3 regions of the Metabacillus sp. RB-C-LZQ-3-1 genome follow, and region 1 is predicted to be linked to each of the others. Evidence: riboswitches for the same ligand, from Rfam matches in the RefSeq annotation. Region 1 holds a riboswitch; each other region holds the start of a gene.
The links. A riboswitch is a leader RNA that binds a small molecule or an ion and turns the genes downstream of it on or off. The one in region 1 is predicted to bind thiamine pyrophosphate.
Positions count from the first base shown of each region.

Region 2: linked by a shared signal. The riboswitch ahead of tenI (thiazole tautomerase TenI) and the one ahead of thiC (phosphomethylpyrimidine synthase ThiC) in region 1 are both predicted to bind thiamine pyrophosphate.
Region 3: linked by a shared signal. The riboswitch ahead of AC4GZ8_RS21360 (LuxE/PaaK family acyltransferase) and the one ahead of thiC (phosphomethylpyrimidine synthase ThiC) in region 1 are both predicted to bind thiamine pyrophosphate.

Region 1 is NZ_JBZFLI010000006.1:121,581-131,945, forward strand. It holds gene AC4GZ8_RS11680 (processed acidic surface protein) at 1-636, opposite strand, end outside; gene AC4GZ8_RS11685 (spore germination protein) at 799-2,130, shown strand; gene AC4GZ8_RS11690 (GerAB/ArcD/ProY family transporter) at 2,192-3,286, shown strand; gene AC4GZ8_RS11695 (Ger(x)C family spore germination protein) at 3,283-4,395, shown strand; gene AC4GZ8_RS11700 (YmaF family protein) at 4,496-4,915, shown strand; gene thiC (phosphomethylpyrimidine synthase ThiC) at 5,011-6,747, opposite strand; TPP riboswitch at 6,878-6,993, opposite strand; gene AC4GZ8_RS11710 (MOSC domain-containing protein) at 7,172-7,828, opposite strand; gene AC4GZ8_RS11715 (aspartyl-phosphate phosphatase Spo0E family protein) at 7,918-8,094, opposite strand; gene AC4GZ8_RS11720 (MerR family transcriptional regulator) at 8,533-8,871, opposite strand; gene AC4GZ8_RS11725 (hypothetical protein) at 9,078-9,359, opposite strand; gene AC4GZ8_RS11730 (stress protein) at 9,531-9,716, shown strand; gene AC4GZ8_RS11735 (nucleotidyltransferase domain-containing protein) at 9,984-10,365, opposite strand, start outside.
Region 2 is NZ_JBZFLI010000027.1:34,184-44,548, forward strand. It holds gene AC4GZ8_RS24295 (CotO family spore coat protein) at 1-446, opposite strand, end outside; gene fabI (enoyl-ACP reductase FabI) at 618-1,391, opposite strand; gene AC4GZ8_RS24305 (thiazole biosynthesis adenylyltransferase ThiF) at 1,640-2,656, opposite strand; gene AC4GZ8_RS24310 (thiazole synthase) at 2,656-3,423, opposite strand; gene thiS (sulfur carrier protein ThiS) at 3,428-3,631, opposite strand; gene thiO (glycine oxidase ThiO) at 3,636-4,754, opposite strand; gene tenI (thiazole tautomerase TenI) at 4,738-5,358, opposite strand; TPP riboswitch at 5,437-5,546, opposite strand; gene AC4GZ8_RS24330 (monovalent cation:proton antiporter family protein) at 5,628-7,475, opposite strand; gene mgtE (magnesium transporter) at 7,698-9,065, opposite strand; gene AC4GZ8_RS24340 (FtsW/RodA/SpoVE family cell cycle protein) at 9,664-10,365, shown strand, end outside.
Region 3 is NZ_JBZFLI010000018.1:14,997-25,361, reverse strand. It holds gene AC4GZ8_RS21375 (ABC transporter permease) at 1-130, opposite strand, end outside; gene AC4GZ8_RS21370 (ABC transporter ATP-binding protein) at 127-873, opposite strand; gene AC4GZ8_RS21365 (acyl-CoA reductase) at 885-2,336, opposite strand; gene AC4GZ8_RS21360 (LuxE/PaaK family acyltransferase) at 2,333-3,415, opposite strand; TPP riboswitch at 3,531-3,640, opposite strand; gene AC4GZ8_RS21355 (histidine phosphatase family protein) at 3,835-4,383, opposite strand; gene AC4GZ8_RS21350 (hypothetical protein) at 4,574-5,053, shown strand; gene AC4GZ8_RS21345 (amidase) at 5,598-7,154, opposite strand; gene AC4GZ8_RS21340 (MGH1-like glycoside hydrolase domain-containing protein) at 7,465-9,330, opposite strand; gene AC4GZ8_RS21335 (sugar phosphate isomerase/epimerase family protein) at 9,405-10,256, opposite strand; gene AC4GZ8_RS21330 (DUF6807 domain-containing protein) at 10,302-10,365, opposite strand, start outside.

The sequences.
Region 1 (10,365 bases):
TTCTACTTGATTGTCATCTATTAATATAAATTGTGCTTTAAGGTGTAGACTTTCCATTATTTCTTGAAAAACAGCGATTAATTCATCCTGTTGAGCTTCTGTTAATTCTGTCATATCATCCATCATTAAGTAAGGATCTAATCGAGTCATGATGTTTTCCATTTGTTGTTCTAGTTTCTTTTCATCTAATTCCATGAAATGAGTAAACAGGGCATCTACTTCTTCCTCTGTTAGCCCGATTAAGGATAAGAATTCCTCTATTTCAGCCATTTCACCATCATGATCTAAATAAAAACTTAAGGCTACATCAAGGTCTTCAATAAAGTTATAATCTTCAAGTGTTTCTCCAAATTCAGCTAGGACAACATCCATTTCTTGTCTAGTGATTTCATATTGATGTAAAAGCTCCGCTAAATTTTCAGGTGTAATAGGAGTTCCGAGGATCATGCGTAGATCTTCACCAGTTTCAAAGTCATCAAGAGTTAATTCATAGTAACCGAGATAATCAATCAATTGTTGATGTGACCAATTTATTTCTGATAGGATTTGGTTTACTTCCTCTTGTGGTGGTGCAGCTTGTACTGTTTGACATAACAAACAAAGGAAAACAAGATTTACTATAAAGAACTTTTTCATTTCATTTCCCTCCAACATTCATAGATGTTGGTAGTATGTGTTATCTATGAACGGATCTATACATAAATAAGGAAGTAATGTAAAGGCTTAGAGTTATATGTATGTTTTTCCAATTTAGAGCAAAGTCTATACTCTAGGATGACCAAGTGGGGAGTTTCAGCTATGAATAGATCTAAAGAAGAAATCACCGACCTTATAAAAAATGAATTACATGGTTCTCCTGATTTGGTGAACCAAATGCTTGAAGCGAATGGGACAGTCTGCGAGTTGTGGTATATAAGTAGCGTTTGTGATAGTGAGAAAATACATAAAGATCTTTATGTACCTTTTTTTGAGGAAAGAGATAAAAAGGAATATGAAGATTATTTATTATCATTATCCAGCATCCGCCAAATTGAGGATGGGGACCATCCTGTTGAGTTATTACTTAGAGGTTCAGTCCTAATTTTTTTAAATCATTTTATTTTAACCCTGGAGGTTAAAAATTATCTTAACAAAACAATTCCAGATACAACAATTGAAACAACTATACAAGGTCCTCAAACAGGATTAAGTGAAGATTTAGAAACAAATTTGAATATTATACGGCATCGATATCATCAATCGTCTCTGACAATTGAAGATAGGAAAATTGGAAATAAATCGCAGATGGGATTAAAGCTTCTATATGATGCTAAGGAAGTAGACCTTGAAGTTTTGAAAGAGTTACACCAAAGATTAGGTAAAATTGATAAGGATGTTATTCAATCTGTTTCACAATTATCAAGAATGATTACTAGACATAGGTCTTTTTTATTCCCAACCATTGTTATAACAGAACGTCCAGATCGGATTGCCTATAATCTCTCAAAGGGTAAGATTATCGTCATTATGGAAGGGACGAGGTTTGCATTAATTCTGCCATCTGTTTTCTATGATTTTATGAGTTCAATGGATGACCTTTATTTACCTTCCTGGATAGCAAAGTTTTTAGTCATTTTACGATATATGGGGTTAGGAACTGCGCTATTACTGCCGGCTATGTATGTGGGGATAACTGCTTTTAACCCGGAGTTTTTCCGTGTCCAACTTGCATTATCAATTGCAGGAAGTCGGATGTCTGTCCCATATCCAGCATATATTGAAGTATTGTTTATGCTTATCATGATGGAATTGCTAACAGAAGCTAGTATTAGATTGCCTAAAGCGATTGGCCCAACTGCTACAACCGTTGGTGGACTTATTTTAGGACAAGCAGCAACAGAGGCGGGTCTAGTAAGTAATATTATGATTATTATTGTGTCTGCAGTTGCAATTTCTAACTTTGTGATTCCTATTAACGAAATGAGCTTTGCCATGAGAGTCACAAAGTATTTGCTATTACTACTTGCTACCTTCACAGGATTAATAGGTGTTATTGTCGGCTTAGTAGGGATCATTTATTATTTGGTCAGTTTAAATAGTTTTGGAAAACCCTATCTAGCTTTTTTTATTGATGAACAGTTTAAGGACTAGTAAAAGTGTAAGGGTGCTTTCCTAAAGGGAGTAAGTTTATATATAGATTAGGAAGTTGATAATGTCGAAACGTTTTATTTATGTCATGTTAATTTTAAATATGCTAACGAATATTGTGGCGTTTGTCCCGATGGTGTTAATTGAAAACCGGGGTGCGGGATCCGTGCAGGCTATTTTTTTAGCTGTGCCGATAGGAATGCTCATTATTTATTTTTACACAAAATATATGAGTGGATTTCCTAACCTCGGGTTACCTGAAATTCTTGAAAGATATACACCGAAATGGTTTCGCTTTTGTTTTTTATTCTTTCATGGAGTACTGTGGCTTATAGCAGGATTAGTGACGCTAATAACATTTACACACATTTCAAAACAATATATTAATCCTGATATTGAAGAGCTTGTTATTGTGCTTTTATTTTTACTTATTATCGTTTTTGGAGCATTAATGCAATCTAGAAATGTACTATATGCAATAGAAATAATCCTGTTATTAAATCTTCCATTTATTGCTTTTATTATTTTTAAGTCTTATACAAACCAAGAGTTAATTTGGGATTCAGTACGTGTAGCTTTTACGTATTATCAGGAAATCCCGAATTTCGAGATCGTATCAACAGCAACCTTTGTTTACACAGGTTATGCCAATATTGTGATCTTTAATCGATATTTTAAAGATGTGAAAGTAGGGTATTCAATTATCATAATAGGCTCGCTTGGCTTATTTACATTACTGACAACCTTTATCATACCAATTGGAATTCATGGATTTGATGGAGTAGGTTTCTATACATTCCCGTGGATTGCGACAACTGAAGCACTAAGAATTGAGCTTGGTTTTATTGAACGAATAAGTTTTCTTTTCTTAGGATTATATATCAATATTTCGATTGCAAGCGTAACCTTACATTGGCATGTAGGGATGGAGCAATTAAAAGCCATTTTTCCTAAATTCAAAAGAAAGAAAAAAAATATAACCCCAATAATTATATTAGGAGTTTTTGCATTATTAGGAATTATAGGTGTTTTATTTATAGATGAAGAGATGCTTGGGAATATTGCAAAGGTTTGGATGGTGATCTTATTACCAGCGCAACTCATTGGCATCGTTATTTTAAAAGTCATTTTGAAAAGAAGGGATAAGCTATCAAAATGAAGAGAGTATTATTATTGCTTGTATTATGTTCGATCTTCTTTTTATCCAGCTGCGGTTATAAAGACATAGACAGGCGATACTTTGTTGTTTCAATCGGTGTAGACAAAGGTCGAGATGATTTGTATGACATTTCATTAAAGCTAGCTGTTCCGAGTGGTGAGGTGAAAACGGGAAGTGATGAATCGAAAATTATAACGGAATCGGCAGAAACAATTTCTGAAGCGGTCAGGATTATTAAATCCAAAACTGATAAAGAGCTAGATTTTGGTCATTCAAAGATGATTATCTTTGGAGAACAACTAGTAAAGGAAGATATAGACAACATTGTAGATTGGTTTAGTAGAAGACGCGATATCCAAGAAATTGCATGGACCGCAATTGGACGTCCAAATGCATTGAAAATTCTTGAAGCAGAGCCAGTGGGAGAACGACTTCCTTCAAATTCTTTGTTTCTATCCTTTGGAAACGTTGGGACAGAAACTCCTTATATTAGTTCTGTCTATTTATTTGAATTAATAAAACTCCGTGCAGAACGAGGAATTGATCCTATACTACCAATAATAGAAGCTGAGGAAAAAGACTATTCGATTAATGAGGTAGGTGTTTTCTCGAACCTAAGACATGTCTTAACGATCAATGATGAGCAAACAAAGTATTTTAATATCATCACCAATGATGCAACTAAAACAGAAATAAAGGCGGAAAAAGAAAATGAAACACCATATTTTATTTTTTCGACAGATAGAGTTCAATCAAGCTATCGAATAGATACAGAAAACACCCCCGCTAAAATTGTGTTTAATATTAAAATTAGCGGAGTTGTTGAAGAGGCTTTTGATGTATTAGATGATGAAAAGAAAACAGAGTATGAAAAAATCATTGAAGATGAGGTAAAAGACCATACTGAAAGATTGTTACGTCTTTTTCAAAAAGAAAAAGTTGACCCAATTGGGTTTGGTTTAAGGTATCGTGCATCACATATTGGCAAGGAAAAAACAAAAATAGGGGAATGGGATTCTATCTATCAATCAGCAAATTTTAAGGTTAATGCAAATATTCAAATGAAAAATGTTGGAACGATTCAAGATCAGGATGGATATCCAGAATAGCTGCTTTTCTTTTAGGATTAGAAAAGCATGGACAACTTTCTTAACTCTTTTTTCTTTCATAATAAGTAATTAAGACTTATTAATAAGGAGATGAAAAAAGTTGATCCATATAGGTATGGTTAAGCCTCATCACGCACATCGTTTCGAAGCAAAAACAATTGAAACGAAAGGACACTATCATATGATAGATGGCTTTACAATAATAGTAAATGGAAATAGCTTTGATCGCCATCGCCATTATTTTAGAGGTGTGACAACCACTTCAAATAATCATTATCATCGCTTTTATGGAGAAACTGGTCCTGCGATTCCTCTTAAAAATGGCGGCCATTTTCACTTATTTGAAGGTCGTACTTACTATAACTATGATGAGGCTACTTTTTCACAATTTGGTGGTGTGACATATGGGGAGGGGGAACGTCCGAAGCATGATCACACGTTTTCAGGTAGAACACTTGAAATAGTTGGGGAAGACCCGTTTTTTAGTAGGATTTTAAAGGGGCAGAATTCATGGGAATAACAAAAGGGATTTATCTTTCTTAGATAAATCCCAAAGTAAAAAACTAATAATGGCTTCTAGTCATTTGCTGCTTTGAACTGAACGATTCCCATATTTTATTTATAAATTTGAGAACCTGATTCAACGAATTCCTTTGCTTTTTCTTCCATCCCTTTTTCTATTTCTTGATTTGCAACTTTTTCCTTGATATCTTGGGAAATTCTCATTGAGCAAAACTTTGGTCCACACATCGAACAAAAGTGGGCTGTTTTTGCGCCTTCTGCTGGTAATGTTTCATCATGGTATTCCAAGGCCTTTTCAGGATCAAGAGAGAGATTAAATTGATCATGCCATCTAAATTCAAATCGTGCTTTTGATAGAGCATCGTCACGATTTTGGGCACCGGGATGTCCCTTAGCTAAATCAGCTGCATGTGCGGCTATTTTGTAGGCAATCACTCCTTCACGAACATCTTCTTTATTCGGTAAGCCGAGATGCTCCTTTGGTGTCACATAGCATAGCATCGCTGTTCCGAACCAACCAATCATTGCTGCACCTATTGCGGAAGTAATGTGGTCATAACCAGGAGCGATGTCTGTGGTTAATGGTCCCAAAGTGTAAAATGGTGCTTCCTGGCAGATGCTTTGCTGTTTCTCAACATTTTCTTTAATAAGATGCATTGGAACATGACCTGGACCTTCTATCATCACTTGAACGTCATATTCCCAGGCAATTTTCGTAAGCTCTCCTAATGTTTCAAGTTCAGCAAATTGTGCTTCATCATTTGCGTCAGCAATAGATCCGGGACGTAAACCATCACCTAAAGATACAGCTATATCATATGCCGACAAGATCTCACATATCTCATGGAAGTGAGTATATAAGAAGTTTTCCTGGTGATGGGCTAAACACCATTGTGCTAAAATGGAACCGCCTCTTGACACAATTCCTGTTGTGCGATTGGCAGTTAATGGAATGTATCTTAATAGAACGCCAGCATGGATGGTGAAATAGTCGACTCCTTGCTCGGCTTGTTCAATGAGAGTGTCACGATATACATCCCATGTTAAATCTTCAGCAATCCCATTTACCTTTTCTAATGCTTGATAAATTGGTACAGTTCCAACAGGTACTGGGGAATTGCGAATAATCCATTCTCTTGTAGTATGGATATTTTTCCCTGTTGATAAATCCATAATCGTATCAGCACCCCAGCGAATTGCCCATGTCATCTTTTCAACTTCCTCTTCGATAGATGAGGTAACAGCTGAATTTCCGATATTGGCATTAATCTTAACATGGAAGTTTTTTCCGATAATCATTGGTTCGCTTTCAGGATGATTAATATTTGCAGGAATAATAGCCCGACCTGCAGCTACTTCACTTCGAACAAATTCAGGATCCATTTGCTCACGGATCGCAATAAACTCCATTTCAGGCGTAATAATTCCCTTGCGAGCATAGTGAAGCTGGGTAACTCTCTTGCCATTTTTCGCAATGAGCGGTTGTAACGTTTCTGATGGGAATACTTCGACTGCGGAAGAAGTATTCGCTCTATATCCGTTATCTTCAGGTTTAATTTTCCGTCCTTCATAGTGCTCAACATCATGGCGACCCTTGATCCAGTTTTCTCTTATTCTTCGTAATCCTTTTAAGATATTGATTTCGGCGTTTTGATCAGTATAGGGGCCACTTGTATCATAAACATGTACGGGTGGATTTTCTTTTTCGTCAAATGTATTCCGAGTTTTTCCTTGTGAGATTTCTCTCATTGGCACTTGAATGTCAGGTTGACTTCCTTGCATATAAATTTTCTTGCTGCCTGGGAATGGTTGTTTTACATTAATCTTCATCTAATCTCCTCCTTGAAATTTCATCTACTTGACAACAACGGAAGGAAATAAAAAAACGAGTTCTGATTTTCAGAACCCGTTCGTTAGATGTAGGAAATATAATAAAAAGGGGTGCACATAAAGACCCTTCTTTAGACTATTCCTACTTCCCTACGCTGGTATCATCCAGATCAGGTTCAAAGGGTCAAAGAACTTCGAGCGCGTTCCTCTCTCAGTCCAAGCTAATGGACTCCCCTAGTAGATAATGGTAATTTATTTATAACCATGTATTATCATATCACAATGAAAAGGTAAGTCAACAGAATCTTTTGTACTATCTGAATTTTATTTTATAAACCATTAGTGGCTGGTAAAAGCACTAGTTTTTCTTTAAAAAAATTAGAATGTGAGATAGATCATTAAATGAATGCTTTCTCTTATTTAACTAGCGAGATTTTTTAGTAATAGATTTGTGTAATTTTTCCATCCGAAGCATCCATTCTTTAGAAAGTGCATCTAATGATAATATCAATTCAATCTTTTCCAGGTTATTTTTTTCATGAAAATAAGTATGATGAATGGTGCTGATCGAAATTTCCTTTGGATGCTTATCAAGTAACTTTATGGCCGAATCAGAATAAATGACACCTTCTTCTAATACTCGAAAGAAGTATCCGGTGTAACCATATTCAATTATTTTGTTTAATAGAGTATGAATGTTTGTGTATTTATTAATGGTCGAGCATGGAAACCTACCTTGAGAAACTTGAATAACAGCCTCACCGATTTGGTATATATCTCCAACACAAACATCCTCCTCTGTCATTCCTATTAGAGTAAGGTTTTCTCCAAAGGCAGCTTTTGGGAGTGATTGTTGATAAAGCTGTTCCCAATATTTATAGTGTTCATATGCATATACACAAATCACTCTTTCAGTTCCGCCGTGAAAATCATGATTTTCAACATCATCCCCAATTATTCCCTTTGACGTAACCTTTAGCTCATTCACTTGATTTTTTGCTATACCTGACCGAAATTCCTTTCCTTTATATGTAAGGGTAGAAGGGGTTCCTTTACTTAACCAAACAATTTGACGATCCATTTCATTCACTTCCTTATAAAGAGATAAAAAATACACCAAGGCTTTACCCTTTGATGTATTTCAACATAAACATATTCCATCAAATGATATTATTGGTGTTTATCTTTTTGTCTATCTTTTGAATTGCTTTCAGTCATTTTTATATTTAGTAATTCATCTAAGTGTTGACTTGCAATTAATGTTTGATGTGAATTTAAGCCATCTTTCTTAGCAATTAGAAACATCTTGTTTCGGTATTCCTCAATAACGGTATCTAAAGTTTTCACAATGAACACCTCGCAATAAACATCTAGGTAAAATGATCCTAGTACTTTTATTATCTGATATTTTAGGAGAATGTAAATAGTATACTGTGTTTTTTTTCCTTTTTTTATAAAAAAAAGTCGAAATACTATATTTAGTGATCGGAAAAAAAGAGGGTTGCAGATATTGTGTTTTACTGATTGGAGATTTAGTATGAGACCTAACGGTTGTTAAGAAAAATGTCCTAGTTAGAGGGGATGATACAACATAAAAAACGCTACAGCGAATATGATTTGCTGTAGCGTTTTTTTTTAGGTCTTGGAAATGATAAAATTCTTGTATTGTGGATAAGCGCTCGACTTCCAGATCCGAAGTACACAGACGTGCAAGTGCAGTCGTTGCAACAGGACGTTGCGGCTTATTTGCCCTAGGTTGTGACCAAGGCGATTGTGCTTTTGTTCTTAATGTCCTCCACGTCCATATCTGAATTGTGCGTTTAATTGACCTTGTAGCATCTTCTTTCTAACATCTGCTTCACTTTCTCGTTTTCGTTCCTTTAAACGCATCTCTTTTAAAATTTCCGTTGTTTGTACACCGTCCTCCCGTTTGTCCGCAATATCCATTAATGTTTCGATATCAGAAAACGAATATTTTCGCGTACCACGATCATTTCGGTACGGAGCAATTAGTTTTCTTTCTTCATAATAACGAATTTGCCGTAGTGTTAAGCCGGTTAACTCGCTGACTGTTCCAATTGAAATCACCTTTTTATCCTTATAAGAGCGGTCTTGATGATTCAATCTCTCCACCCCTTAAACAATTCTTTTTACAAGTATATCCTGTTTTGTCGTCGAAGGCTTCTGTTATGTTAGAAATTCTAACATAAAAATGATTGTTTTGTAAAAAGGTGTTAGGTTTTTTAACAGGATAAATGTAAACGAGTCGAAGGGGGAATACAATTAGATAAAAGGTAGAGGAAAAACAATCATTGATATAATGAAGTTTATTAGGGGATAGATTTATGTTTGGTTTCTTTATGTTCTTTGCCGTAGGACTTACGATTTATTTGTGCAAAGATTTGTTCTGATAGGTTTTGCAGAAAAGATACCGGGAATAAAGAAGTAACTTCTTCATATTGATCTGTCAGTGAATTGAATATGGTTAAAATAGATAATTCCGTTTTATTAAAAATAGCCATATATAATTGTTTGTTTTTTGGTTCCAATAGATTGAGGTAATAGATTTTTGTATAAGTACGTCCCTTTTTGATCGCGATTACCTTTATCATTCGTTTCAACTCCATACGTTATTGAAACTATTATCGACAAAAGTTTGAATATTTAATCAAATTTATACAATCTTAATATCTCGAAAAAAAATCTTAACATTACGTTAATTGTCTCATAACAATTTTAAGGTAAATTGAATATGTATAAAAATGAAAATGGAGATGAGTGCTATGAGCAAAATGTTACAAACTGCACTTGAAGAGCAAAGAAATTACTACTCACAAAAGCTACTGGCAATTGGTGTTTATAATAGCCAGGTAATGAATAAAATGACGTTAACTGAATTGAAAAATGAATATAACTATTTTTATCACAACATTCCAAAGGTAAGGAGAAAGGGGCCGTCAACAGGATGAAAAAGAGACTCCCATTGATGGGGTCTCTTTATTTAGGCTCTATTCTAAAAGTTTGTTGTTTTTTTATAATATTATTGGACATAAACTGATTAGGTTGATTGGACTGGAAGGTGCGAGACTCCTGTGGGAGTAGCGTGACAGGTGAGACCCACAGGCGCTGGCGCCGAGGAGGCTCACCGCACGCCCCACTTAAGATGAGCATCCTGGAGCTCCAATCAACTACTTCCAACACTTATTACAAAGCAACAAAGTCTGCGAAAACAGCCTTTATTTATTTATTGTCTTGATAAAAAATTCTGTTAATGACGTTGTTTGGTTTAAATCATTTTTTCGACCTTTTTTTATAGTGTCTTCTAGTGTACGTATACTAGATTCAATGTATTGGCGAAGAATGTCTGAGAAGTAGTTATGACCAGCTTGTTTATGTTGAAAAACCCTCTGGATTTCATCTTGAATTATGGTACTTCGGTGACCTTTCTCGAAGATGTGTAAGCCGATTTGTGGGAATTCATCATTTTCAATAATCCAATCACAAATATGTAATGGCTTTAGGACAGTTAAATACATCTTAGCAGTACAAGAGTCTGCTTGTGCTAAACGAGAATAATTTTTTTTAGCCATACTTAGATAATGGTGAAGAACAGTGTAC
Region 2 (10,365 bases), on a different contig from region 1:
TTAGGATGTGTTAAGGAACGGATCGTCACAATATCATTTTCTTCTGTCATAATCACTCCGCGGTAGGTTTCTTCAACTGTTATGATTTGACAAAGTGTTCTAGGCATATTTTTTGGTAAATTTTTAAAAAACTCGATCTTTTCTTGAACATTCATTTGTGTAATTGGTTTTCTTTGCTTTCGATACTCCTTGACTGTAGGCTCTTCATCTACCTGCTCTTCTTGCTGAATGGCGACAGCCGTACTAACAGCCTCTCGCTCATGAACATCTTCTACTACTTCCTCTATCGCCTGATTCACAATCTCTTCAGCTTTCTTCGGTCTTTCCATCACTTTCTGTTTAGCCTTTTTCACAACATGAGACTGCATATTCACATGAACACCATCTGAGTCAGGTTGAACAATATACATAAGGGGCTTCATTTTGTAGTTTTGCTTGTTGGTCATTCGTTTCCCTCCTATAGCATAAGTCTACACACTCAACATGTTATGCGAGAGTACTAGGTAATGTGCCTATTTTCTGCAGGCTTCTTATGGTTGATTCTACATTAAAAAGAAAAAGCGACTTAACCAAACGGCTAAGTCGCTTTATTTACTAATAAGGAATCAACAAAAAAGTTATGCTAAGATGTGGTATCCGGAGTCAACGTGAAGGTTTTCTCCAGTCATTCCTCTTGATAAATCACTGAATAGGAATAATGCAGTATCTCCAACTTCCTCTGGTGTTGTTGTACGGCGAAGTGGAGAACGCTCTTCAATATCTTTTAAGATCGAGTTAAAGTCACTAATACCTTTTGCTGAAAGTGTACGGATTGGACCAGCGGAAATTGAGTTCACGCGAATGCCATCTTTTCCGAGGTCACTTGCTAAGTATCTTACACTTGCTTCTAAAGAAGCTTTTGCTACACCCATAACATTGTAGTTTGGAAGGACACGCTCTCCTCCAAGATATGTTAACGTTACAATGCTTCCGCCTTCTGATAATAGACCTCTTGCTTCTTTAGCAACTGCAGTTAATGAATAGGAGCTAATGTTTTGAGCAAGCAGGAAGCCGTCGCGTGTTGTGTTTAAATATTCACCTTGAAGCTCTTCTTTATGAGCAAACGCGATACAGTGCGCGATCCCGTGAATCACACCAACTTGTTCCTTAATTGTTTCAAAGCATGTTTTGATTTCTTCATCACTTGTAATATCACAAGGTAAAACAAGTGAATCATTGCCCTCTAAAGATTCAGCTAAATCGCGAACAGATTTTTCAAGTCTTTCACCAGCATATGTAAAAATTAATCGTGCACCAGCATTATGTAAAGAACGTGCTATTCCCCATGCAATACTGCGCTTATTGGCTACTCCCATTACGACAATATTACGTCCTTTTAATGATAAATTCATGTACATCCTCCTTAAAATTAATACATGTTATTAGTACCTGGTTATAATTATATCATTGATTTCGAAAAAGTGCTATTTCATAATTTTGTTTTCATTTAATTAAACAAAATGCTAGCTTCAGTGCTTTCGATAAATTCACTATCATTTCTCCCCTACAAAAAAACTGACTCCATAATATAATGGCAACTAATACATAGTTTGCCCCGTCTTATCAGGAGTCAGTCTAATTGAATGAAATTTTTAATCTGCTATCCAACGTATCGGTGATAAATCTTTTTTGCTTCAGAGATATCCTTAGTTCCATGAATTAAAGCTCGGCCATCTTTAAAAAGGACAATTCGATGCTGACCGAATGTAAATGACATTAAAAACGGGTTTTCTAAAAACGCATCCGCTAGCGGCTTCACTCTTTCGGCCACTTGTTCAAATGCAAATTGCTTTGTTTCACTCGGTCTAATTTGGACAGTATCTCTCCCACAAAGAACGGCAGCCTTTGTTTCCAATTCAGCTGTTAAATAAGGATAAACTGGATTAGACCCGCATGTCGGACAAGCATTATTTTTTAAACGATCCATGTTGATTGACGAATATTGATTTTTCCACAAATCAAAGGATACTAGCTTTCCTCGTCTATTTTCTTCGTCTCCTACGAGAAGCTTTAACGCTTCAGCTGTTTGATGGGAAGCAACCATGCTGACAATTGGCGAAATGACTCCGACTGTATCACATGTCATCCCATCAAACGGAATATGCTTTAATAAACAGTGTAAGCAAGGTGTTTCATGCGGAATTATGGTAAAAGATAAGCCATAGCTTCCAACACAACCACCATAAATCCATGGAATCGTATGTTTCAATGAAACATCATTGATCAACAACCTTGTTTCAAAATTATCAGTGGCATCTACGATAAGATCCACACCTTCTGCGAATTCTTCAATATTGGCAGATGTCACATCTTCCACAAATGCTTGAACTTCCACTTCTGAATTTATTTTTTTTAGATGAAGCTTTGCCGCAACAGCTTTAGGAATACGATTTTGAGCATCAGCCTCTACATAAAGCTGTTGACGTTGCAAATTACTCCATTCCACATAATCACGATCAACAATCGTTAATTTCCCAATTCCAGCTCGAGCAATCATCTCTGCGTTTGCAGTTCCCAATGCACCTGCACCTACAACCAAGATATGTTTCTTCTGTATTTGCTCTTGACCTTTCTCTCCAATCGGAGAGAATAAGATTTGTCTTGAATAGCGTTCCATTAAGTCGTAATCATTCCTTCTGTTGGACTACTTGCAATTGCATAGTCTTTTTTAGCTATTCTACCAGCTTCATACCCTAATCTGCCAGCTTCAATAGCCAGCTTCATCGCAACAGCCATTTTCACCGGATCCTTAGCAGCTGAAACAGCTGTATTTAAAAGGACACCATCTGCCCCAAGCTCCATAGCCTGTGCAGCATCAGCAGGAGAGCCAATCCCAGCATCGATGATAACAGGAACCTTTGATTGTTCAATAATAAATGATAGATTAAGAGGATTTAATATTCCTTGACCAGAACCAATTGGTGAAGCACCAGGCATAATGGCATGAACACCTAATTCTTCTAATCTTCTTGCCAGCACGACATCGTCTGAAGTATAAGGTAAAACAATAAATCCTTCTTCTAACAGCATTTCGCTCGCTTTTAATGTCTCAACAGGATCTGGAAGTAATGAACGGTCACAACCGATAACCTCTACTTTGATCATGTCACATAATCCTGATGCCTTTGCAAGCTTTGCAATTCTCACAGCCTCTTCAGCTGTTTTTGCGCCAGCCGTATTGGGTAAAAGTGTATATTTAGACACATCCAGCTGCTCTAGAAAATTTGGCTGCGATTCTTCAAAAATATTCATTCGGCGAACGGCAAACGTTAAGATCTCTGCTTCTGACTGAGCAACAGCCTCTTTTTGAATCTCAAAGGACGGGTATTTTCCGGTCCCCAATAATAATCTTGATTGAAATACTTTATCAGCAATTTTTAACATACAATCATCCTCCTCCTACAAAATGAACTAATTCAATTTCATCCCCATGTTGAATCGGTGTTGATTCATATTGATCCTTTAAAATAATTTCCCGGTTATGCTCAACAATGACTAAACGATTTTCTAACTGATAAAAAGCTAATAACTGTTGTACATTCTTAACTTCCTCATTCAACTCAATTAATTCCCCATTAAGCTTTATGCTCATATCATCACCTCACAAATTGTGGTATATTTCGCGTTATGGAAAAAGCGCTCACATAGTTTTCATCCAGCTTTCTCTTTAATATAAGGTCCTTAATCATCGTCCCTGTTTTAGGAGCAAGGAGAATCCCATTTCGATAATGTCCTGTGGCAAACAGGATGTTGTCATCTTCAGGATGCACACCAATATAAGGTTTCCCATCATCTGACTGCGGTCTTAGTCCAGCCCAAGTGCTTAGTAGCTGTGCAGAAGATATGCTCGGCACAAGAGGGGTAATCTTTTCAATTAAAGATTGAATGCCCCCTAGAGACGGTGTCGTGCTCCAATTGTTTTCAACCATTGTTGCACCAACAACAAATCTTCCATCACCTTTAGGAACAATGTAGCAGTGATCATAAAAAATGGTCTTTTCCAAATGCAAATCATTACTTTTTACTGCAAGACATTCTCCTTTAACAGGCTTCATTCCATTAGGTAAACCTAGTTGCTTAAAGAAGTAACCGCTCCAGACGCCATTTGCTATGACTACTTTATTGCAGATATAGTCCTCTTGTGGTGTACAAAGTACATATTCTGTTGCTGATGTTTTTTTGATGGAATGAACAGCAGCATTCTCAATAAAAGTTGCACCAAGTAAACTGGCTGACTTGGTAAAAGCCTCACAAACATGTAAAGGTGAGACATGGCCATCCTCGGGAATATGAAGCGCTCCTTCAATACCGCTTGATATGAACGGTTCGTAATTTAAAACTGTTTCCTTTGTGTGCCATTCCAGTCCCTCATGATGTTGTGCCACTTGTTTTAAAGAAGCTGCTTCTTCTGAAGTAAATGCGATCTTGTACATCCCTTTATCGACTAGTTGAATATGTATCTGTGAAAGTTCAGAAAGCTCTTCTTGCAAACTATGGTATTGTCGTTGACTTTCTTTCGCAAACTGAAAAAAAGCATCATTCTGTTCGAGTTCAGAATTAGCACCAAGCATGCCTGCTGCAGCACTTGTAGCACCAGACCCGCCTTTGTCACGATCCAATACAAGAACAGAAACACCTTCTTTTGCCAATTGGTAGGCAATCGATTGACCAATGATTCCTCCACCAACAATTCCTACGTCATAGTGTTTGCTCATTGTATCTCTCCTCCACTGCTCTCGCTTTTAATTTCATCAACGCTTGCTTTGGGTCGTTACTTCCCATCACATAAGACATGACCGCTACTCCATTAACATTTGTTTGTCTAATTCTTTCAATTGTATCTGGAGTAATACCTCCTATGGCGATAACAGGTATGTTGACGTTGTTACAGATCTTCTCTAGCTGCTCAACACCTCGCGGCAATAGATCTGCCTTAGAGGATGTTTCAAAGATATGCCCGTATAATAAATAATCTGCCCCGTCTCTCTCACTAAGAATGGCTTCCTCTAACGAATGAACAGATCTTCCAATTCTAAATGAAGGACTGAATTTTTTTACTTCCTGAATCGAAAAGCCGTGGCTTGGTAAATGGAGATTAGGGATGTCATGTAAAATTGCAACATCCATTCGATCATTAATCACGAGCTTTTCTTTTGGTATACCTTTGGCCGCTAAAGCTGAAACAAGCCTCATGATCTCTGCAGCTGATTTTGTTTTCTCACGAACATGAATATAATCAACTTCACTGTGTATCATAGACAATCGCTTTATCAGTTCTTCAATACTCTGCTTGCCATCTGTAATGACATGAAATTCCACTTTTATTCACCTAAATTCTTTGACAAATAAAAAAACCACTTTTCCATAGAAAAGTGGTTTTACATACACATATATATATCATGCTGTAATCCACTTCCCTACGCTGGTATGAACCAGATCAGGTTTTAAGGGTCTTAAAGAAGCACTTTAATCTCAGCCCATTTTATAGGGCTCCCCTAGCGGTTATTTGTCAATATTCAGTTATTATCTACTTATTATCATACCAAATGTATGCAAACTTTCAAGAACAATTCTTTCACAAACAGAATTTATACTAGTTCAAGCTCCTGTTTTAGCTCGTTCACATATTCTCGTGACCCAGTCACAATAAGACGGTCTCCAAGTTTAAGATCTGTATCACCATGAGGAACAATGGAATCTTTCCCTCTAAAAATTCTTACGAAAATAATATCACCTGTAAACGGGAAATTACGTAATAAAATATTATCGTATTTTGGATTATTTAAATTAATTTGATAAAGGGTTGTTTCCTGATTCGTTAGAATTCTCATGACACTTGGTGCTTCAATGAGAGCACGGAGTACCGTATTTGTCGATAAAAGTGTTGAAAAGATATCAATTCCTTCATCCTTTAACTTACTTGCTAAATCTGGTGAACCGACACTTGCAATCACTCGATCAACCTGTTCCTCTTTTGCAAACAAGGCAATGTCAGCATTTTTCTGTTCATCACCAGTTGCAACAACGATCATATCTACATCAAATGCATTCTGCTCTTTTAAAGCATCAACCTGAAATTCACTAATTTCCTTGATTTCGAATAGTGATTCCGCTATTTGCTGATCAATTTTATCTTGTTGAATATGATAAACAGTTGTTTCATAAAGGTCATGATTTAATTCTCTTGTAACAGGTAATGTCATTTGATTAGCACCAATAAACGACACCTTAATTTTAGAAGGCCCGCCTTCATTTTTAGGGAAGAGCTTTTTAAAGAAAATTGGTGTCACAATACTAGTAATGACCGCAACTAAAATCAAGGCACCGGACATTTCAGATGTGATGATCTTCATTCTTTCCCCAATTGTTGCTGCTGCAATAACTAAAGATAATGTTGATGTTAAAAGGAATCCTGATGCTAATGTTGTTTTCATATCATACCATTTTTTCAAATATAAAATTGGGACAATTTTAGAAATTAACAGAGCAATAAACAATAAAGGAATTAAAATAAAAATCTTTGGATCTTTAAATAATGCCCATATATCTAAATCGACTCCTACCATCACGAAGAAAATCGGGATAAGAAAACCATACCCAAAGGAATCAAGCTTTTGTACCATTTCTTTATTAGGAGATAGAAGTGATACTAATACCCCTGCTAAAAAGGCTCCAAGAATATTTTCGGCACCAATCGTCTCAGATATTGCCACTAATAAAATGATTAAAGTGAAAACAGCCCGAGTCCCAATTTGAATCGTTCCCTTTGACATCGTTTCGATAAAGGAACGGTTCATAAATGTTTTCCCTAAGAAATAGAGAGCTACACCAGCACCAAATAATACTAATAGCAGCAATGTATTGTTTTCTCCTCCTCCATAAATAGAGGCAAAAACAGCAAGTAAAATCATTGTTACTAAATCTGCAATAACAGCGACTAGCAAAATAATTTGACCAATATTAGATTTCATAATCCCAGCATCTTTTAAGGTTGGGACAACAACACCTAGTGAAATTGTTGAGATAATCAATGTCATTAAGAAGGCATTGTCCATTAATCCGATCCATACAAACATATAGGAAAGGAGTAGTGATAAGGCAAAAATCCCCACAAAAACAATCGTTGATACTAAGAAAGTATTTGGAGCATTTTTACCTGAAGGAAGTTTTTCTTTCTTCTTTCCACTTGCAAATGCTGTAAAGTCGATTTCTAGCCCGCTAAGGAACATAAGAAAGATAAAACCTAGCATTGATAATGTCTCCAGCCACATATCCTGGTGAACAATATCAAAACCGCTTTTTCCAATGAATAATCCGACAATGATCTCAGCCACCACAACAGGCATAAAATTAATCTTTAAACGGTGAAGTAAAATTGGGGTTAAAAATGCTGCGAGTATAACAATAACTAATGAAGTTACAGACGCTCCATGCATTCTATCCCTCCTTTTTTATTTTTTCGTTTGTCTTTGCTAAAACGTATTGTTCATTTTAAAAATCTTTGACTGGAAGGATGAAGGCATTTACGAATAGTAAACGCCTTTAACCTAAGAACTACAACAGTTTAACGAATACCGAAATGTTTACAGTCTTAAATCTATAGTTCATATCATATACAACTTTAATTTTTTATTGTAACAATATGCTCGGGTCAGCTATTAGATTAAATATTGCATAAACAATGTTGCCATTCCAAAATAAATTAAAATACTAATAATATCATTAATGGTTGTAATAAACGGACCTGATGCAACAGCAGGATCTACCTTTAATTTGTGCATAATTAAAGGAATAAATGCTCCAGAAATTGTCGCCACTGTCAGTGTGGCCAAAATAGACATGCCTACTAAAATCCCCAGAAATAAAGTTCCTTTCCAAATAAACACGGTAAGAGCCACAACAATTCCGCATATCGCCCCTGTTATGAGTCCGGTACCAGCTTCCTTTACAATCATTTTGCTTAAACTATGATCCTCTGAATCTCCTAAAGAAATTCTTCTTACAGCAACCGCCAATGCTTGTGTACCGGTATTTCCAGCCATTCCTGCAATTAAAGGAATAAAAACAGCTAAGATGGCTACTTTTTCTAAGGTTTCTTCAAAACGGCCAATTAAACTCGCTGTAAACATTCCAAGGAATAAAAGGATAATTAACCATGGCAGCCTCTTTTTTGCTGCTGAAAAAGGACTTCGATCAGCTGAATCAACATCTGAAACAGCGGCCAATTTTGAATAGTCATCACTCGCCTCTTCATCAATGACGTCAACGATATCATCAACAGTGATGATTCCTAATAGATGATTTTGAAAATCAACAACAGGTAGAGCTAAAAAGTTATAGTCCTTCATTTTTCTTGCTACTTCTTCTTGATCCTCAGCAACACTTACAGAATACACACGCTCGTTCATAATCTCAGAAATCATTATATCTGGTTCACTTATTATAAGATCTCTTAAAGATATAACTCCAACCAGCTTCTCTTCTTCATCAATAACAAACACATAATAAATGGTTTCTGCATTTGGTGCTTCCTGCTTTAATATTTGCATTGCAGAATGTACCGTTTGATGAGCATGAATCGAGATATACTCCGTTGTCATAATACTTCCAGCTGTATATTCTTCATAATGAAGCAATTCCCGGATTTCTTCAGCTGCTTCATTGTCCATGATGGTTAAATAGCTTGCAACCTGATCTTTATTTAATTCATTCAAAACGTCAACAGCATCATCTGCATACATCTGGGCAAGCATCTGAGCAGCAAATGTTGGATCCATTTCAGATAAATATGTTTCATATTGACCATCTTCATCTTCAATGTTCTCAAACACAGCTGCCATTTCTTCTGGAGAAAGATATTGGTATACTGTACTTCGTTGATCAGAATCAAGCTTGATAAATAGACTCGCTTGATCATATGGATGTTGTTCTAAAAATACGGAACGAAATTCATCCATATTTTTATCTGTTAAACTTGTTAGAAGTGCTTCCTCTTCAAGCTCTACTTGTTCTTTCACTTCTGACATAAGTTTTCCTCCTCTCCTTTGGATAAATTATCTATAAAGTGAGACTTTCATCAGTGGAAGGTTTCTTTCATCCCCTACTGATGGGTAGCGAAATTTATCACGCTCAAAACGCCACATCCTGTGGCTTCGCCTGACTTGGCCATCCTGTCCTTCGTCGGATCTTTACGGGCAGTTATCTCCTATTTATCCTCTTTATTTCTCTCAAATCTTTAAATAGGAGTCTGACTGCCCGTTAAGAATGGGGAAAATGGAAAAACTTTCATGATTTCGACAAAAAGTTAAGCATTTCTACATATTGTGCTTTTACTCATAATAACTATAATATTCTATATGTGTTTAATGAATCAATAAGTTGAAGAGTATTTACAAAAATGAAACATATTTGAAAATCGAAAGCGCCTCGTTCAGCTCCGACAAGCATAGGCCACAGTTCAAGCACTTTATATTTTCCTAGCAAATACGTAAACGAAATTGCTTTGATCAAATTAAATTTTCAAAATCGATTCTTTGCAAATCGTTCACAATCCTTTAAGATTGTAAATGATACAATGAAGATGGACCGTTTTTCAAGTTAAAAGATTTTAGAAAGGGATCGACTATGACAAATGATAAATCCCCTCAACAACAAATAGATTATACGTTAATTTTTATATTATTTTTGTTAGCGATTGTCAGTACAATCGCTATTAATAGTGCTGAGACAACCTTACCTGCAACATTACAAAGCATCAATTTTTCGATGAAACAAATTCAATGGTATATCATTGGTTCAGTAGCCATTGTTGTGACAATGCTCATCGATTATGATCGTTTTAGACATTTTGCATGGTATTTATACGGTTTTGGTCTACTGCTATTACTTGGTTTAGAGATTTTACCTGAAGGGATTGTTCAAACAATTAAAGGTGCAACATCCTGGTATAAACTTGGACCATTAGGTAATTTTCAGCCATCAGAATTAATGAAAATTATCATTATTATTGTCTTGAGTAAGGTTGTTGCTGACCACCGCGAGACTTATCCACAAAATACAGTCACAGATGATTTTCTGCTTATAGGAAAAATTGCAGCAGTTGCTGGACCACCTATACTTTTGTTAATTCGTCAACCAGATATGGGAATGACAATGGTATTTTGTGTGATAATTGCTTCTTTACTGTTAATTTCAGGAATTAAATGGCGAATTATTTTGCCAGCGGTCATTACTTTTGTTGTCGGAACTGCAACATTTCTTATTTTATTTTTTAAGTATCCGGATATCCTTTTAAAATACATTCTTGGTGGTCAATCTTATCAATTG
Region 3 (10,365 bases), on a different contig from region 1:
CATCCCATAGAACAGACAAGACCACTGAAGGAGCCGGTAAAATAAGCTCTGACATCGTACCTGCGACAAGCTCCCATATGATCATGAGGAAAAGGAACAGTAAAAATGAATAAAGTCTGAAATGTTTCATCCTTTCCCTCCATTCATGGCATTTCTTACCTTTAAGCAATGCTCATTAAACAAAAAGCTGTACCGATCAGACGCTTTCCGCGGCTTCGGTAGTGACACAGTTAATTCAAATGTAATTTCTCCGGACTCCATGACTGCAACATGATCCGATAAATAGACTGCTTCAGCAATATCATGAGTAATAAATAACACCGTCATCTTTTGATCCTGACAAAGTGCTAGTAAATCGTCCTGCAAGTCTTCCCTAGTTATGGCATCTAATGCTGCAAAAGGCTCATCTAAAAATAACATCGAAGGATGATGAATCAACGCACGTGCAATCGCAACTCTACTCTGCTGTCCTCCTGATAGTTCTGATGGATAATAATGATCATAATCAGGTAGCCTCATCATCCTCAATAAGGTCGCTGCTCTTTCACGGTCTTGTTTGGTCGGTTTTCTTTTTAGTGAAATTGGCAACAGTACATTATCAATGACTGTTTTCCACTCCAAAAGTGTCGGAGCTTGAAAAACAAAACCAATTTCAGCAGAAGGTTTAATGATTTTCTTATTTCCTAAATAAACGGCTCCCTTGTTTGGTTGCAGAAGCCCTGATGCTATTTTTAATAATGTTGTTTTCCCACACCCGCTTCGACCTAATAAACTATGAAATTCTCCTTTTTTTATCTCCAAAGTTGTTTGATTAATAATTGTTTTTTCATTTTCATAACTATAGGTTACGTTGTCCATCTTTAAAAAACTCATGCTGTCATCTCCTAATCTACATAAGAAGCAAGATCTTCTGCATATTCCTCTGCATGGTGTTCAAGATCAACCATATTCACTAAATCTAGTAAATTAAAACGCCCATCATGATGCCACGCTGCTTCTGGAGATGTCATATTTCCAAGACCTGTTATCCGTGTTACACCCGCACTTCCTAATAAGTCAGAGATTTGAAAGAGCTCCTCTGGTGAAGCTGCGATCCCAACGGTTTGTAAATATGATCGGGAAGTCTCAATGTATGGCAAGATATCAAATAACTCGTCCACCTCAACAACTCTGATGACACGGTTTAAACAACTTGGTGTTAATTCCCGATCGTCCCGATCAAAAACAACCGCCCAGGCATTATGTTGTTCTCCAAGGATTTCTTTATCCTGGTTCGTAAATAAATTAAACTCTTCCTTCTGTCTCCATTCGGCAAGAGTTGCTGCTTCTTCTATTGAAAGACTTCTGCGCGGATACCTCTTTGCAAAGCTTTCTAATTCATGCGCTAAATATCTAGCAAACTCTCTCGGTTCTACATTCCCGCCTTTTTGCACATAAAACACATGTGGGGAGTAACAACCCTGTTGATCATATCGAATCACATCATACGCGGCATCCCGAACCGTTTTCCATACTTTACGAGAGTCGAGACTAACCCTTGAAACAATACCAAAGCTAATTTTGTGACCAAATGGCAGGAAGCGTGTGGTAATTGGAATACGGCTTTTGATTGATTCCAGTGCTTGATTTCCACCATAAGCAAGCACAATATCTGCTTGTTGAAAAATACGTCGCTCCTTTTCCTCGTCACCGCCCTTCCACCAAATGACTGCTAAGCAATCGGCAAGTCTTGGCTCTACTTCGACAATCATCTTAGCAAACCAGCCTGCAAATAAGGGTTCCGCACTGGGTAGTTTGCCAATGGTGCCTGATTTAACGATCAGACTTGAAATGAAGCTCCAAAGCGGAAGCGCAGGAACATTCCCAGCCCAGACTTGAACTGTTACATTTGCCCCCACAGCCTTAGAGAACCCTCTTTTCGTTCTCGGCTGAAAATCGTCTAATAGCAATGGATTACCAAAATCCTCTACGATAAAACGCTGCAAATTCTGTTTGCGAAATGTTTTTAAATAGTTTGTTAATCCGATTCTAATTAATTCCTTGTCATATCCTGTGACAATTGGCAGGAGCTCTTCGGCTTTTTGACGATAGGGATTAGAGCGATCTAGAAGCTGCTCAATAACCTTATCAATTATTTCTATTATTTGTGTTACTGTCATTGACTTAAGCACTGAAACAGATGACTCTTTAACTCCTTCTATCACTTCATCGAGTTGTTGTTGTGATAATAGAGGAACCTGAACGTCTAACCTTCCAGTATCAGATTCAAAAGTTAACGTTTTATATTCTACTTCTCCCCCGAGGGAGCTAGGAAGATAGCCTGCTATTTCGTTCATTGAATGGGCCCCTTTGCAGCCCTTATAAACTCATCTACAGCAATTGAGCATCCTTTTGCCTCTGCTCCTTGTACTCGACCTAATAATAAAAAGCCTTCCTCTTTCTCCACTCCAAGATCTTCAGTTAAAATGGTTGTAACTGAATTGAAGTTTGCCAAGTCACAATGAACAAGGACACCTTTTTCTCCTTTGGCAACGTCTTCCCCTGTTAATGGATTGATCACTCTTGTACGAATCCAATGTGGACCTGATTTTACTGATGGAACCATGCTATTTCCGTTATCATAAAATTGCGTACTAAGTTCAGTCATTCCATACATATTGATACAATCTGACTTTTCAACCCCTAGTAATGTTGAAAGTTGAGTATAAAACGTCTCTAAATCAAGCTCTTTTGATTTATTCTTAAAGCCGCCGGTATCTAGAATTCTACTTCCTGATGGAAGGCGGAATGATCTTCCCCTTGCTTGTAATTCATCAAACAAGTGAACAAAGCTAAAAGATGCACCGAGGAGGGCAAATGGTTGACCTGATTTTTCAGCTTGTTCTAATGCAAACAATAATTCCTCAACTTGCAAGCCTTGATCATTGACAAAGTATTGACTATCACTTGTCCCATATTCTTTAAATGCTAATGCTAGATAATGTGATAGAGATGAATTCGGCATTTCCTCTTCAGTTGGAAAGAGGATACCCATTTTTATTCGATCATGCCCCTTCATAAAACGGTCCTTAAAGTTTTTTAACATCGATTGATTGTAAACCTCTAATGTTGGATGGTAATGCTTCCCTCTAATGCCTTTCGTTGTTCCGCTAGTCATATACACATCCTCTGATTGTTCAGGGTCCTCACAGCTTAAGGTGAGCTCCTTAAATGCATTAATGGGTACTGCAGGGATATCCTTCCAATTTCTAACCATTCTAGGTGTTTTTCCTTTTTGACGACAATACATTTGAAATGGTGTGTTATTTGTGTATTGGTAACGAAATAATTGTAATGCTAGATCATTAAAGGCTTCTTCAGAAGAATCCTTAGCTTTAATAAAATGCAGAACACGATCTACGATTTCTTGTCTCAATTCGTCATACCCTCTTTCTTGATATCATTCTTAGTTGAACGTAAGGGATGTACTCAATTTGCTATGTATTTTTTAGAAAAATAAAAAGAGCACTTTGCAAGCGCAAAGTGCTCATAGTTTCACTACTCACATTCCCTACGCTGGCATTATCCAACAGGTTAAAACGGTCAGCAACGGAATAGTTGCAATCTCAGCCAGTTTCCACCAGCCCCCGAAAGATATTAATATTTTAAAGGTAGTTTACTTAATTTTCGTATAAAAAACAAGAGATAAGTCATTAAACTTGAAGCTCTAAAGAAAGATTAAGTGAAGTTTAATGCTACAAATAATAGAATTTAAAGAAAATTGGTCTCACCCACTATTGTATGAGGACTGCAGCAGTTCATTAAGTCAGACCCCTTTACAAAACTTTTTAAGTGTTAGCTCCATAATCGTTCAAAAGTGATTTCATTGCCATCAGATTTTAAAAGATATATGTCAGGGTTACTAAGACTGGACCATTCAGCAAAACCAAATTCCTTATTATAATGGTTTAATAGTAAAGACATTACATTTCCATGTGTCACAATGATGGTATTTTCAAATTCACTTTTCAAAACGTTATCAACAACTTCTACTATTCGTTTTAGCGCCTCTTTGCTGGACTCTCCACCTTCAAACTTTATATGAAAATCCTCAAATGTTTGTTTTAATTTCTCAAACCAATCCGAAAGTTGGTTAGTGCTGAGTACACGTTCTTTTAATAGGCTATCTATTTCTATCTCAATATTTAACTGATTTGCAAGTGGTTGTATTGTTTGAATAGCACGCTTATACGGACTTGAAATGATGCGATCAACTGTAATATTATCAAAAAAATCAGCTAAATCATTGGATTGTTTTAAACCTCTTTCCGTAAGTGGTGATTCGGGCGGCTGCCCTACAGCTTCACAATGCCTGATAATATAAATGTTCTTCAATTGTGCCACTCCTTTATTTCCGTTTTTTTAATGTTCATTCATATTCGCAGGAACTTTTTATCTATTAAAGTTTAACTATATTGCTGGCTTAGTAAGGAGAAAGTCTTACCGCCCTGGATTATATACTTTCATTAATTTCGATACTAAATCATAACTATAAAGATAGGGGTTCAAATTTACTGAAAAAGGAGTTGTTTTTTTGTATCCATATTATTATTATCGAGTGAACAACTGGGGACATCTTTTACATTTATTAAACCAAAGTTTATACGCTGAAGAAATGGTTTGTGCTATGAGCTCTGAACTTTTCCATATACCAGAAACCAAAGATTTAAAAGGGAATCGCGAAATGCATGATCATCTAGTTCCTGCTTCCTATCATCGCGTTACTGCAGTAGGTTCATCACAGAGACTTGTTAATGGAGAGCAACAACAATCCATTGTAGAAACACTAGCAGCTTGTATAAAAAATGCTGAAAATCAAGATAAAAAAGTACGTGATGGTTTAAAAACGATGGAGGAAAATGCAAGCCCTGAATATAAGCTGTTTATGAAAGTAATTATCAAATGGCAAGAACAAGCAGAATCCTATTTAAATCAAGCAAAAAAATCATTGCAAACGATGGGAGTTTCATTATCTACCGAAAGTGGACAGCAAAATGGAGATTACAATTATTGAGTAATTTATCAGGTTGGTACTAGCAACCAACCTTTTTATTGAATGTTTATAACTAAGCTTTCCTTAGATAAGACAAATGAACTAGCTTAAATGTAGAAACACTCCTGTTTGTTCAGTAATAGAAGATTAATTGTCATTAAAATAAATTAACCGTTTTTTAAGAATAATACTCAAGGGATTTGTTGTTATATTTTGAGTTAAAAATCACGTAGTTTTCGATCTACTATCAAGTTTTTTAGAACAAGAAAAACATAAAAAGCCAGCACTTAAAACTAAACAAAAAGGAATAAACCCCAAAATAGGCATTATTATTGCCCAGAACAACAGATATGCACTTATAGCAAATAAAAGCCAACTAGAAATTAGGAGAAAACTAGAGAGAAAATCTATCATAATGATATCACCAAGTTTAAATTTTTTTAATATTAAGTTACTTTGATTATACCATATACAGTAATCCCCATATGTGTGACCTTGGCTTTGCATATTGAACAGCAAACTAAAAAGCCAATCATCCGTAAATGATTGGCTTACTTCTATTAATCTATTGCAACACAGGTGCTTCTCGATGGTTCGTTCCTTCTTGATAAGAGTAAGCTAACTTAATTAAAGTTGGTTCATCAAACTCTTTACCTAGCAGCTCCATTCCAATTGGTAACCCATCATCACTAAATCCAACTGGGACCGACATAGCCGGGAATCCAGAGAACGGACTTAATCGATTCGCATTACCTGCACCTTGTCCTCCACCTACAGTTGCTGGCAATGCATTTGATGTAGGGTAAACTAGTGCATCAAGGTCATGTTCATTGAAGGTTGTCATTAAGCTTTCCTTTGCAAGCTTTGGACGATTCGCCATGATATCAAGATACTCCTCATTCGTCTCTAATGGTCCCATATTATCCCTTGAGATTAATGAGTTTTTCAAACTTGGGTGATATTTTCCGCTATTAATAATATCGGTCAGTGATTTCACAGGTGCATCAGGTCCAAGTGATGCTAGATAATCATTCAATTGAGACTTAAATTCATACGAGCTTAAACTTGGGTAGGCAAGAATTTCATTAAGATTTGGGATTGTCACCTCATATACTTCAGCACCAAGTTTTTCCATGTCTGCAATGGCCTGGTCCATCGCTTTAATTACTTGCAGGTCATTTCCAAATAGATCTCGAACAACCCCGATTTTAGCATTCTTTAACCCATTTTTCTTAAGATAATGTGTATAGGTTTTAGGAACCTTTCCAATGCTTTCTTCTGTAACAGGATCAGCTGGATCATAACCAGCAATGGCATCGAGAACAACAGCTGCATCTTCAACAGTACGAGCTATTGGTCCACCAACATCCTGTGTTAGCGCAAGTGGAATGATGCCATCACGGCTAGCTAGCCCCATTGTTGGGCGAATTCCAACAAGGTTATTAAATGAAGAAGGAATCCTAATTGACCCACCCGTATCTGTCCCAAGTCCGACCGTTGCAAAATTAGAAGCTACCGCAGCTGCCGTTCCTCCACTAGAGCCACCGGGATATTTTGTTAAATCATATGGATTATACGTTTGTCCACCTAAAGAACTGTAGGTCTGAAAGCCAAAAGCAAATTCATGAAGATTGGCTTTTCCTAAAATGATGGCCCCTTCTTCTCTTAACTTCTGAGTTTGAAAAGCATCGTCTAAAGGAATTGACCCTTCAAGAGATAATGATCCAGCTGTAGTAGGCATATCGTATGTATCATAGTTATCTTTTAAAATAACGGGAATTCCATGTAAACTACCACGGACTTTTCCTGTCTTTCGTTCCACATCAAGTTGCTTTGCCTCTGAAAGAACATCATCATCAATTGTAATGATAGAGTTGATAGAATCATCGTATTCATCAATTCGGTCCAAATAGTATTGAACCAACTCCTCGGATGTGAGAGCCCCTTTTTGCATCTCATGTTGCAATTCAAAGATGGTTGCTTCCTCGATTTCAACTGATAAAGCTTTTTCAACAGCAGGAATTGCTGTATTAGGTGCTGCTCCAACTGGAACCGCAAATAAACTTCCCGCTACTACTAAACTAGTAATAAATGCGGCCGACTTTTTATACCATTTCCCCATCTTTTAACCTCCCTTTATTTGTAAGACACTTTTAATATATCAAGACTGCTGATTGTTGTCTCTAATAATGAGAGAGTATATAACATAGAGAAGGAATAATGATACAAAAGTATTACCTTTTATTTGAATCTGATAGAGTTAATAGTACCGTAAGGAGTAGTCCTAAATGCTTAGTCATAAAAAAAGAATTACTTAATGCTGTAGAATGAGGATATAAAGAGGCTACAGAAAATATAAAATTCCTGTAGTCTCTTTTATATCCCTATTCCTTTTTACAAGCAAACACAATTAGACGAATTCCATATCGAATTTATTTGTAACTATTTGTTAAATTCTCTGTCTCTATCTTCTTCTCCCATCCTTCCAAATATCCTTCCTCTATCAATGAAATCAACCCTAATAAAGCACCCCAATGATAATAGCGATCACTCGTCCGTTTATCACAGCCCTCTCCTGTATCAGAGTTGTAATTTTCATGAATATGACCATGCTCTTTCCATTCTTTTAGTAATAAGTCTTTAGACTTTCGGACTAAATCTTTTCTAGCCTCAGGAAGGTTATAATTTCTTAACCCTAAGTAGACAAGAAAGTTCATTGGTGCCCAAATTCTTCCTCTCCAATATTCTTGATCAGGATAGGCTTTATCATTTCGTGAAATAGAAGGTAATATCCATTCGCCATAAAATTCATTTTCATTAAAAAAATGTTCATCTATGATACGCTCCGCTTGTTCCTGTGTAGGAACATTTCCTAGTAGAACATAAAAATTGGTCGGTGAAATGCGATGGCTGAATTCACCATTGTCAGTCAATCTATTATAATAAAAGCCTTCCTTTTCATCCCATAGGTCCTGCAAAAGATTTGATATTATTTTTGCTCTATTTTCTAACATTGCTTTTTCTTCATTCCTACCTAAAATCCCACAAATATCGGCAAGAGTGTTACAGTCCATAATATAAAGGCTATTTAGGCCAACATCATGCAATTTCATCATGTGATTTTCAGGGTCAAAAGCAATCTCATCATACATTGGGGAATTATCTAAACCTGATTCAAGTGCTCCACCGAACGTATCGTTCACTCCGGCTGTCTCCCAATAATTATCAAATATCGGCTTATAAGGTGTCGATCCCCATGATAATAGCGGACCGTTTTTACGATTTTCAAACCACCAATGATTCCATTCAAGAAGATTGTCCACAACCTCTTCAAGAAGCCATTTATCACCAAACTTTCGATATAACTCACGTATAATAAGGGAACCAACAGGCGGTTGGGAGCGATCAAGACTTTTAAAACCTGTTCCCCATGCACAATTTGGAACAAATCCGGCATCCGTTTTCTCCCTTGTTATCTCTATTGCATTTGCATATGCTAGCGCCTTATGATCTAAAGATGCCATGTAGGCTGCAAAGTAATTATCCCAGCAAAATAATGCATACCCGCCATGATTGCAATTCCAAATTCGGCTTACAGGCGTAACAACACGGTCATGTGAAGGGTCGTAAATTGTATCCCATGCCATACAGGTTTGAAGGGCGTCATAAACATCATTTAAACCTCCAAACAATTCCTTTCTTTCTTCATGCTTTTGTTTTTGCATATCAATGATCTTCTGAATCTCAGTTATTTCTCTATATAATCCAGTTGAAAACCCAACAATTGAATCTAGTTTAAGTGCGATATAGGGTGTCTGGGTTTGAACATTATGCTCTACTGCAATTTCACCAATTCCATAACCAGTAACTTTTCGTTTATTTGATGTCCAGATTAAATGGCCATTTTCCTGTGAAACATATCCTTCCTTATTCCATAACACCCCGGACTCTATAATTAAAGCGGGGGTTTTTCTCGTTTGTTGAAGTGGTGTAACCAAAATTACTAGATCTTCGTTTATGTGAGCTGATTCAACCTTTAGCTCGATCCCTTTCCATGCAACCTTTAAACATGTATAAGATCCATCGTAGGCATGTGAGCTGGGAATAACCGTCTCTGCTCCCCTTTCTAACCTTCCTATTAATGCTTCCTTTAAATAGGCTCCTTCAGAATATTCCTTAATCCCAATATTAATAGCAAACCCTTCAGGTAATAATACATGTGAAAGAACACTTCTTGTATTCCATGTATTCCAGCCCTTAGCTAAGTTTTCTTTTAAAGTTTGATAGTTTTCTGCCATGAAAATACCTCCACCTTTCGTTTTTATTTTAAAAAGCAAACAAGCAGGCAGGCTTTAAAACCTGCCTGCTATCGTTATTTAGCACCAAGTGATTTAAGGTATTCATAACTTTGTAGGACCGCTTCATCTCCAGCTATTTCCAGTGTTGTATGACCGTTAAAACCGCCACTAACAAGTTCTTGATAAACACCTGCAATGTCGATTGCACCTGTGCCAAGGGCAATCGTGCTCATCCCACAACCAAATACGGTTCCCCGCTGTGCCTCCATTTCTTTCGGAAGGTCCTTCCAATGGACATGCTTGATCTTACTAGCAAATACTTTCGTCATTTCCACTGGATCTGTTCCGCCCAGCCAGCAGTTTCCGGTATCAAGGTTTACTCCAAGATGATCAGGATTCCCAAGTCCATGGATGAGCTTTTCCATGCCGGAAATAGAATCAGTTAATTCCCCATGATTCTCAAGTAACAAGGTTACACCATGATCCTTCGCAATCCGTAAAGGTTCATAAAGCTTTTCCATCACCGTGAAAACCTTCTGATCCTCCGTCATGTTATGGCCAAACTCTGTGGATGGTTCTCCTTCGGTTGTCACGACGTATTCTACTCCAATTGCCGCCGCTGCACGTATAGCCTTTATAATCTGGGAAGTTCCATAACGCCAAGGTGCGGTTGGATCTAATAGATTTGCGTGTGCGCAATATGTTGTAATCGTCAAACCCTGCTCTTCAAACATTCGTTTCAAATCGTAAGGATTGCCGTCCAGGCTGGCTGTTGCGGCAAAACCAAATTCAACACCTAGCTGTCCTCCATCACGATTATCTGTTATATCTGCATATTGAAAGCCCAAATCATGGATGCGCTTTAATTGATGCTCCAACACAGAAAACGGATCGACTAACGCAAAACAACCTACAGTGATCGTCATCTTATATTCCTCCTATAAAATGTTTCATAGATACTGAATAAATGCTTAACCTGATATTGTTTTCCAAATCTTTTTTAATTTTTCTTCCTGTACTTGACCGTCATGAACA